Regions from separate parts of the Streptomyces sp. NPDC093065 genome, predicted to be linked through region 1. Evidence: predicted binding sites of a transcription regulator. Region 1 holds the regulator's gene; the other holds the start of a gene.
What was found. Region 1 encodes HrcA, which represses chaperone genes, less so after heat shock. Its sites were predicted from a motif close to TTNGCACTCNGNNNNNCNGAGTGCNAA; they were not measured.
Positions count from the first base shown of each region.

Region 1 (4,985 bases):
GGGTCGCCCAGCTCCGTCTCGTACCAGGCGGCCTCGCCGGCCAGCTGGTGGGCGTAGACGTCGACGGCGGCGGGGTCGGCCGTCTCGGGCTGCGGCAGGAACAGGTTGACGCCGAAAGGGCGGCTCGTCAGTCCCCGCAGATGCTTGATCTCCTGGTACATGCCGTCCGCCGTCTTGTACCCGGCGGCCAGGAAGCCCAGCCCGCCAGCCTCGGACACGGCGGCCGCGAGCCGTGGCACGGAGACGCCGCCCGCCATGGGCGCCTGCACGATCGGGTAGGGGAAGAGATCGGTCAGTGCGGAGGACATGACGGCATGTTGTCACGTCCTCCGCACAAGTCCGAATCCGGGCTTCCGTTGGCATACGCCAGGAGCATCCGCATCCCCGGAGGGACCTCAGCGCCCGTTGAACGCGTCCTTCAGCCGCGAGAACAACCCCTGCTGCCCCGGCTGGAACTGCCCCGTCGGGCGTTCCTCGCCGCGGAGCTTGGCCAGTTCGCGCAGGAGGCGTTCCTGTTCGGGGTCGAGCTTGCCCGGGGTGGTGACCTCGACGTGGACGATGAGGTCGCCGCGGCCGCCGCCGCGCAGGTGGGTGACGCCCCGGCCGTGCTTCGGGATCGACTGGCCGGACTGGGTGCCCGGGCGGATGTCGACCTCCTCCATGCCGTCCAGGGTCTCCAGCGGCACCTTCGTGCCGAGGGCGGCCGCCGTCATCGGGATGGTGACCGTGCAGTGCAGGTCGTCGCCGCGCCGCTGGAAGGTCGAGTGGGGCAGCTCGTGGATCTCGACGTACAGGTCACCGGCGGGACCGCCGCCGGGGCCGACCTCGCCCTCGCCCGCGAGCTGGATCCGGGTGCCGTTGTCGACACCGGCCGGGATCTTCACGGTGAGGGTGCGCCGGGAGCGGACCCGGCCGTCGCCCGCGCACTCGGGGCACGGGGTGGGGACCACGGTGCCGAAGCCCTGGCACTGGGGGCACGGGCGGGAGGTCATGACCTGGCCCAGGAAGGACCGGGTGACCTGCGAGACCTCACCGCGGCCGCGGCACATGTCGCACGTCTGGGCCGACGTGCCGGGCGCCGCGCCCTCGCCGTTGCAGGTGTTGCAGACGACCGCGGTGTCGACCTGGATGTCCTTGGTCGTACCGAACGCGGCCTCGTCCAGCTCGACCTCGATGCGGATCATCGCGTCCTGGCCCCGGCGGGTGCGCGAGCGCGGTCCGCGCTGCGACGCCGTACCGAAGAACGCGTCCATGATGTCCGAGAAGTTCCCGAAGCCACCCGCGCCGAAGCCGCCGGCCCCGCCGCCGCCCGCCTGCGAGAGCGGGTCGCCGCCGAGGTCGTAGACCTGCTTCTTCTGCGGGTCCGACAGCACCTCGTAGGCGGCGTTGATCTCCTTGAACCGCTCCTGGGTCTTCGGATCGGGGTTGACGTCCGGGTGCAGCTCGCGCGCGAGCCTCCGGAACGCCTTCTTGATCTCGTCCTGGGAGGCGTCGCGGCGCACGCCGAGTACGGCGTAGTAGTCCGTGGCCACCTACGACTCCGCCAGGATCTGTCCGACGTACCGTGCCACTGCGCGTACCGCTCCCATCGTTCCCGGGTAATCCATGCGGGTCGGTCCGACCACGCCGAGCTTGGCAACCGCCTCGCCGCCCGAACCGTAGCCGACCGACACGACGGACGTTGAGTTGAGTCCCTCGTGGGCGTTCTCGTGACCGATCCGTACGGTCACGCCCGGATCCTTCGCCTCGCCGAGCAGCTTGAGGAGCACGACCTGCTCCTCCAGCGCCTCCAGCACCGGCCGGATCACCAAGGGGAAGTCGTGCCCGAAGCGGGTCAGATTGGCGGTGCCGCCGATCATCAGCCGCTCCTCGTTCTCCTCGACCAGCGTCTCCAGGAGAGTGGAGAGCACGGTGGAGACCGTACCGCGATCCTCGGCCTCGAACGCCTCCGGCAGTTCCTCGACCAGGCCGGGCACGTCCGTGAAACGGCGTCCCGCGACCCGGCTGTTGAGCCGCGCCCGCAGGTCGGCCAGCGATGCCTCGCCGAACGGCGCCGGGCAGTCGACCATCCGCTGCTCGACCCGGCCGGTGTCCGTGATCAGCACGAGCATCAGGCGCGCGGGCGCGAGCGCGAGCAGCTCCACGTGCCGCACGGTCGAGCGGGTCAGCGACGGATACTGCACGACGGCGACCTGCCGGGTGAGCTGCGCGAGCAGCCGCACCGTGCGGGCCACGACGTCGTCGAGGTCGACGGCGCCCTCCAGGAAGTTCTGGATGGCGCGCCGCTCGGGCGCGGTCATCGGCTTGACGCCGGCCAGCTTGTCGACGAAGAGCCGGTAGCCCTTGTCGGTCGGGATGCGCCCGGCGCTGGTGTGCGGCTGGGCGATGAACCCCTCGTCCTCCAGGGCCGCCATGTCGTTGCGCACGGTGGCCGGCGAGACGCCGAGATTGTGCCGTTCGGTGAGGGCCTTGGAACCGACCGGCTCCTCGGTGCCGACGTAGTCCTGGACGATGGCGCGCAGCACCTGAAGCCTGCGTTCACTGAGCATCCGGCGCGCACCTCCAGCTGTCGTCCGCCCGATTCGGCCTGTCTGAACCTGTCTGTCCTGGCACTCATGGCTCGCGAGTGCCAGACTTCCCCGGGCCAGTGTACGGCCGTGGGGTACGCACCCGGCAAGGCCGTGACGATGCCGTTAGCGTCGTCGCCGTGACGGTGACTTGGGAAGAGCTGGGCTGGGAGCGGCTGGCGGGCGGAGTGGGGCGGTGCCGGCTGCCGGGCTGGGACTGCACGGCGGGGCTGGTGCTCGGCGCGGACACGGTGCTGATGGTGGACGCGGGGTCGAGCCTGGCGGAGGGCGCCCGGTTGCGCGAGGCGGCGCGACGGCTCGCCGGCCGCCGTGTGACACATCTCGCGCTGACCCACCCGCATTTCGACCACGTCTTCGGCGCGGCGGCGTTCGAGGACGCGGAGGTGTACGGCGCCGCGGGTACGGGCGCGCTGTTCGCGCCGGGCGGACAGGGGCGGGAGGCGCTGCGCGCGGACGCGGTGGCGGAGGGGCTGGACGCGCGGGCGGCACGGGCGGCGGCCGACGCGCTCGTCCCCGTCCCGCACGAGATCGGCGACGCGTGCGGACTCGACCTGGGCGACGGCGGGCGGGTGCTGCTGGCCGACGTGGGCTCGGGCCACTCCGGGCACGATCTGGCGGTGCTGGTCCTGGTGCCGGGGTCCCCGGCGGTCGTCTTCTGCGGCGACCTGGTCGAGGAGTCCGGCGATCCCCAGGCCGGCCCCGACGCCGTACCGGAGCGCTGGCCCGCCGCCCTGGACCGGCTGCTGGAGCTGGGCGGCGCGGACGCGCTGTACGTTCCCGGTCACGGAGCGGTGGTGGACGCCGGGTTCGTGCGGGCCCAACGGGACGCGCTGGCCGCCCGGTTCGGCGTGTCGCGCTGATCATCGGGCGGGCGTTCCTCGTATCGTCAGCAGAATGCGCCAGTACTCCGCCGACCTGACCCCTCCGTGGAAGAAACCGCAGCCCGTTCCCGAGGTGCCGGCCGAGCCGGGCCTGGTGGTCGAGGAGCCCGGCACCGGGTTCTGCGGCGCGGTGATCGGCTGCGAGGCGGGCACGGTGACGCTGGAGGACCGCTTCGGCAAGCACCGGGTGTTCCCGATGGAACCGCGCGGTTTCCTGCTGGAGGGGCGCGTGGTGACGCTGGTCCGCCCGTCGTCTTCCTCCGGTCCGGCACGCCCCTCCCGTACGGCGTCCGGTTCGGTCGCCGTCCCCGGTGCCCGCGCGCGGGTGGCGCGCGCCGGGCGCATCTACGTCGAGGGGCGGCACGACGCCGAACTGGTCGAGAAGGTCTGGGGCGACGACCTGCGCATCGAGGGCGTCGTCGTGGAGTACCTGGGCGGCGTGGACGACCTCCCGTCGATCGTCACCGACTTCGCGCCCGGTCCCGACGCCCGGCTGGGTGTCCTGGTGGACCACCTGGTGCCGGGTTCGAAGGAGTGGCGGATCGCGGAGGCGGTGACGAGCGAGCACGCGCTGGTCGTGGGCCACCCGTACATCGACATCTGGGAGGCCGTGAAGCCGTCCTCGGTCGGCATCGACGGCTGGCCCCGGGTGCCGCGCGGCCAGGACTGGAAGACGGGGGTGTGCCGGGCGCTGGGGTGGCCGTCGGAGAACACGGGGGCGGTGTGGCAGGCGATCCTGGCGCGGGTGGGGTCGTACAAGGACCTGGAGCCGGAGTTGTTGGGCAGTGTGGAACGGCTCATTGATCACGTAACCGTGTCTTGAACATCGTCCGGTCGTTGACAGACCGGGCCTGGTGGTCTGCTCTCCGCCCCTGCGGAGATGGTCCGTCGATCAGCTCGTCCACACGGCCGAGCAGTTCCTGCTCCCCGCGGAAGCGGGGATGACCCCTCAGTCCACCAGGTCCCGCACCACCGCGTCCGCCAGCAGCCGCCCGCGCAGGGTCAGAACCGCACTCCCTGCGTCGTACGGCCCCTTCTGGAGCAGCCCGTCGGACAGCGCACGCCGGGCCGCCGCGAGCCCCGCCTCCCGCAGCAGCGACAACGGCGCCCCCTCCCGCAGCCGCAGCTCCAGCAGGACGCGCTCCACCCGCCGGTCCTCGTCCGTCAGGACCTCACGCCCGGCGCCCGGCGACTTCCCCGCCGCCAGCGCCCCCGCGTACGCCCCCGGATGCTTCACGTTCCACCACCGCACGCCCCCCACGTGGGAGTGCGCCCCCGGCCCAGCACCCCACCAGTCGGCGCCCCGCCAGTACAGCTCGTTGTGCAGGCACCGCCCGGCGTCGGAGGTGGCCCAGTTCGACACCTCGTACCAGTCGAAGCCCGCCGCCGCGAGGGTCTCCTCGGCGATCAGGTACCGGTCGGCGTGCACGTCGTCGTCGGTCATCGGGACCTCGCCGCGTCGGATGCGCCGGGCCAGCCGGGTGCCCTCCTCGACGATCAGGGCGTACGCCGAGAC
Region 1 covers NZ_JBIVPJ010000001.1:122,295-127,279, forward strand. The annotation lists gene ACIQFU_RS00515 (nitronate monooxygenase) at 1-308, opposite strand, end outside; gene dnaJ (molecular chaperone DnaJ) at 396-1,532, opposite strand; gene hrcA (heat-inducible transcriptional repressor HrcA) at 1,533-2,549, opposite strand; gene ACIQFU_RS00530 (MBL fold metallo-hydrolase) at 2,708-3,448, shown strand; gene ACIQFU_RS00535 (DUF3097 domain-containing protein) at 3,483-4,292, shown strand; gene hemW (radical SAM family heme chaperone HemW) at 4,419-4,985, opposite strand, start outside.

Region 2 (4,985 bases), on a different contig from region 1:
CGGCGGCGCGGGGCATCGCGAGCAGGGACGCCACGGAGCCGGCGCCGGCCGACTCGCCGAAGACGGTGACCTGGCCGGGGTCGCCGCCGAACGCGGTGATGTTGTCCTGCACCCAGACCAGCGCGGCCACCTGGTCGAGCAGGCCCCGGTTGGCGGGGGCGCCCTCGATGTGGGCGAAACCCTCCATGCCGAGGCGGTAGTTGAGGGTGACGACGACGAGGTCGCCGTCGGCGGCGATGCGGCGGGCGTCGTAGGCGGGGTTGCCGGAGTGGCCGAGTTTGTAGGCGCCGCCGTGGATCCAGACCATGACCGGGCGGTGGGCGGCCGGGTCGGGGGCGGGCGTCCAGACGTTGACGGTCAGCCAGTCGTCGCCCCGGGGGACGTCCGGGCCGACGCCGCCCGCGACGCCGGCGTCCTGCGGGGGCGGCGGGCCGAAGGAGTGGGCGTCGCGCACGCCGTCCCAGGGGCGGGGGCGACGCGGGGCGGCGAACCGGGCCTCCCCCACCGGGGGCCGGGCGAACGGGATGCCGCGGAAGACGGCCAGTCCGTTCTCCGTCCGGCCGCGCACCGCGCCGCAGACGGTGCGCACCACGGGTTCCACTGACTCGACGGGTCCAGGGATCGTCATCCTCCGGACCCTACGCCGTGGTGCGCACGGCGCTCAGCTCAGGGTCTTCAGCGACGCCGCGTCGTACGGGGCGAGTTCGCCGAAGCGGCCGGCGAGGACCTTCTCGGCCCACCGCGGGTCCTGGAGCAGCGCGCGGCCGACGGCGACGAGGTCGAACTCGTCGCGCTCCAGGCGGTCGAGGAGGTTGTCGAGGCTGCCGACGGAGGCGCCCTCGCCCTGGAATGCCTTGTCGAAGTCGCCGTCGAGGCCGACCGAGCCGACGGTGATGACGCTCTTGCCGGTGAGCTTCTTGGTCCAGCCGGCGAGGTTCAGGTCCGAGCCGTCGAACTCGGGGAGCCAGTAGCGGCGGGTGGAGGCGTGGAAGGCGTCGACACCGGCCGAGGCGAGCGGGGCCAGGATGGCCTCCAGCTCCTCGGGGGTCCCGGCGAGGCGGGCGTCGTAGGCCTGCTGCTTCCACTGGGAGTAGCGGAAGATCACTGGGAAGTCCGCGGACACCTTCTCCCGTACGGCGGCCACGATCTCGGCGGCGAACCTCGCCCGGGACACGGGGTCGCCGCCGTAGGCGTCGGTGCGGCGGTTGGTGCGGGACCACAGGAACTGGTCGACGAGGTAGCCGTGGGCGCCGTGGATCTCCACGCCGTCGAATCCGATGCGTTCGGCGGCCGCGGCGGCCTCGGCGAAGGCGCCGACGACGTCGTCCACGTCGCGCCGGGTCATCGCCTTTCCGGTGACCTCGTCCTCACCCTCGCGCAGGCCGGACGGGCCGACGGCGGGGGCGTCCGGGTAGGGCTGGTCCCCGGCCTTGCGGACCATGCCGATGTGCCACAGCTGCGGCACGATCGTGCCGCCTCCCGCGTGCACCGCCTCGGCGACCTTCGCCCACCCGGCGAGCTGCTCCTCGCCGTGGAAGCGCGGCACGCGGTCGCTCTGCCCGGCCGAGTCGTGGCCGACGTAGGTGCCCTCGGTGACGATCAGTCCGACTCCGGCGGCGGCGCGGCGCGCGTAGTACGACACCACGTCCTCGCCGGGGACGCCGCCCGGGGAGAACATCCGGGTCATCGGCGCCATCGCGATGCGGTTCGGCACGGTCAGGCCGTTGATGGTGGCCGGGCGGGCGAGCAACCGGGCGGCGCGGGTGGCGGCCTCGGCGGGGGTGACGGTCACGTGGGGCTCCAGAGGGGGGTACCGGTTGGTATGTGCGCGTGCATTCATCGCACTCCACGGTGAACGGCCCCGCCCCGCCAGGGCATTCCACCCCTGCCCTCCGACCGGACGTGACCCGGGCCACATCCGCCCGGAGGGCGGGCGGAAACGCCCGAGGGCGGCACCCCCCTCTCGGGGAGTGCCGCCCTCGGTCCGTGCAGGACGGTCGATCAACCGGAACCGGTCGATCAGAAGTCCATGTCACCGCCCGGCATGCCGCCCGGGGCGCCCGCCGCGGCGGCCTTCTCCGGCTTGTCGGCGATGACGGCCTCGGTGGTGAGGAACAGCGCGGCGATGGAGGCGGCGTTCTGCAGGGCAGAGCGGGTCACCTTCGCCGGGTCGATGATGCCTTCGGCGATCATGTCGACGTACTCACCGGAGGCGGCGTTCAGGCCGTGGCCGACGGTCAGGTTGCGCACCTTCTCGACGACGACACCGCCCTCCAGGCCACCGTTGACGGCGATCTGCTTGAGCGGGGCCTCCAGGGCGAGCTTCACGGCGTTGGCGCCGGTCGCCTCGTCACCCGACAGCTCCAGCTTCTCGAAGACCTGGGAGGCCTGGAGCAGGGCCACGCCACCACCGGCGACGATGCCCTCCTCGACGGCCGCCTTCGCGTTGCGGACGGCGTCCTCGATGCGGTGCTTGCGCTCCTTGAGCTCGACCTCGGTGGCGGCACCGGCCTTGATGACGGCCACGCCGCCGGCCAGCTTCGCCAGACGCTCCTGGAGCTTCTCGCGGTCGTAGTCCGAGTCGCTGTTCTCGATCTCGGCGCGGATCTGGTTGACCCGGCCCTGGACCTGGTCGGCCGAGCCGGCGCCGTCCACGATCGTGGTCTCGTCCTTGGTGATGACGACCTTGCGCGCGCTGCCCAGCAGGTCCAGCGTGGCGTTCTCGAGCTTGAGGCCGACCTCCTCGGAGATGACCTCGCCGCCCGTGAGGATGGCGATGTCGCCGAGCATGGCCTTGCGGCGGTCGCCGAAGCCCGGGGCCTTGACGGCGACGGACTTGAAGGTGCCGCGGATCTTGTTGACGACCAGGGTCGACAGGGCCTCGCCCTCGACGTCCTCGGCGATGATCAGCAGCGGCTTGCCCGACTGCATGACCTTCTCCAGGAGCGGCAGCAGGTCCTTGACGTTGCCGATCTTGGAGTTGGCGATCAGGATGTACGGGTCGTCGAGCGACGCCTCCATACGCTCCATGTCGGTGGCGAAGTACGCCGAGATGTAGCCCTTGTCGAAGCGCATACCCTCGGTGAGCTCCAGCTCCAGACCGAAGGTCTGGGACTCCTCGACGGTGATGACGCCTTCCTTGCCGACCTTGTCCATGGCCTCGGCGATGAGCTCGCCGATCTGGGTGTCGGCGGCGGAGATGGAGGCCGTGGAAGCGATCTGCTCCTTGGTCTCGACATCCTTGGCCTGCTCCAGCAGGGCGGCGGAGACGGCCTCGACGGCCTTCTCGATACCGCGCTTGAGGGCCATCGGGTTGGCGCCGGCCGCGACGTTGCGCAGGCCTTCCTTGACCAGGGCCTGGGCGAGAACGGTCGCGGTGGTCGTACCGTCACCGGCGACGTCGTCCGTCTTCTTGGCGACTTCCTTGACCAGCTCGGCGCCGATCTTCTCGTACGGGTCCTCGAGCTCGATCTCCTTGGCGATGGAGACACCATCGTTGGTGATCGTGGGGGCGCCCCACTTCTTCTCGAGGACGACGTTGCGGCCCTTGGGGCCGAGCGTCACCTTGACGGCGTCCGCGAGCTGGTTCATGCCGCGCTCGAGGCCGCGCCGCGCCTCCTCGTCGAACGCGATGATCTTGGCCATGTGAAGTGGTCCCTCCAGGACTGGGGGTGATTCCTTCGGACCGCGCCCGCGCCCGCGACGGACGGCTCGCCGGCCTTGTGGTTCCTTCCCCACCCGGCCCGCGGGCCTCACCGACCCGGTCCTTCGTTGTCACTCTCACCTTCAGAGTGCTAACGCCAATGATTAGCACTCGCCCCTGTCGAGTGCAAGCGCCTCTCGCTGATCCGGCCCGCCGGTCAGCCACCCGCGAACAAGGGGACGGCTGGCGTCCGGGCAGGCCGAAGGGCCCGTACCCAGCGGGTACGGGCCCTTCGGATGAAGACCGGGTGCTGTGGCGGCCGCGCGTCTCAGGCGCTGAGGCGAACCATGTCGGCCTGCGGGCCCTTCTGACCCTGCGAGATCTCGAACTCGACCCGCTGGCCTTCTTCGAGGGTGCGGTAGCCGTCCATCTGAATCGCGCTGTAGTGGACGAAAACATCCGCACCACCGTCGACCGCGATGAAGCCGTACCCCTTCTCCGCGTTGAACCACTTGACGGTGCCCTGAGCCATGCCTAACTCCCCTATTACTGGCCCTTGCACAGATCCGCACTTCGCGGACCCGGGTCAGACCTCACCCCCCACGACTGGGGGCGTGCGCCGGAACGCGTCGACCGCGGCTGAATGTATCTGTCCAACTGCCGTCTGCAACAGGTCAATCGGACGAGAAATCTGGACGCGACCGGTCCGGAATGTAGCGAGAATTCGCCTGAATTCGGGTCAAGGCGGGGCACACAAAGGGAACAAAAGCCTCAGAACACGCCCGCACTTTGGCTGCTTCTTGTCGGACGGACGGCAGGAATTAACGGTTCCCGTTGTGCCGATCGGGAGCGCGTTCCCCAACTCTACCGCGCTCAATCACATGGAATTGCCCCCTCCGTTTCTCTCACGGAGAGGGCAATTCACACTACAAGGTGTATCTGCGGTGGATCTACGACGACCGCGTCAGCCGCCGGCGACCGCCGGGATGATCGAGACGCCCGCGCCGTCCGGCGTCGCGGTCTCGAGGCCCTGCTCGAAGCGCACGTCGTCGTCGTTGACGTAGACGTTGACGAAGCGGCGCAGCTTGCCCTGGTCGTCCAGGACGCGGGCGGCGATGCCGGTGTGGTTCTTCTCCAGGTCGGAGATGACCTCGCCGAGGTTGGCACCGTCGGCGCTGACCTCGGCCTTGCCGCCGGTGTAGGTGCGCAGGATGGTCGGGATGCGAACGGTCACGCTCATGCGAGGCCAGCCTCTCGGAAGGAGTCCAGGTTGGGACGGATCGTGGCGGTGAGGCCGGTGCCGGCCACCGCGTCGAGGGTCTTGAGGCCGTCGCCGGTGTTG
Region 2 covers NZ_JBIVPJ010000017.1:38,865-43,849, reverse strand. The annotation lists gene ACIQFU_RS26420 (carboxylesterase/lipase family protein) at 1-628, opposite strand, end outside; gene ACIQFU_RS26415 (NADH:flavin oxidoreductase) at 662-1,792, opposite strand; gene groL (chaperonin GroEL) at 2,020-3,645, opposite strand; gene ACIQFU_RS26405 (cold-shock protein) at 3,972-4,175, opposite strand; gene ACIQFU_RS26400 (MoaD/ThiS family protein) at 4,608-4,883, opposite strand; gene thrC (threonine synthase) at 4,880-4,985, opposite strand, start outside.
Region 2: groL (chaperonin GroEL) is a predicted target of HrcA. The motif match lies at 3,772-3,798, and genes of this name have one in related genera.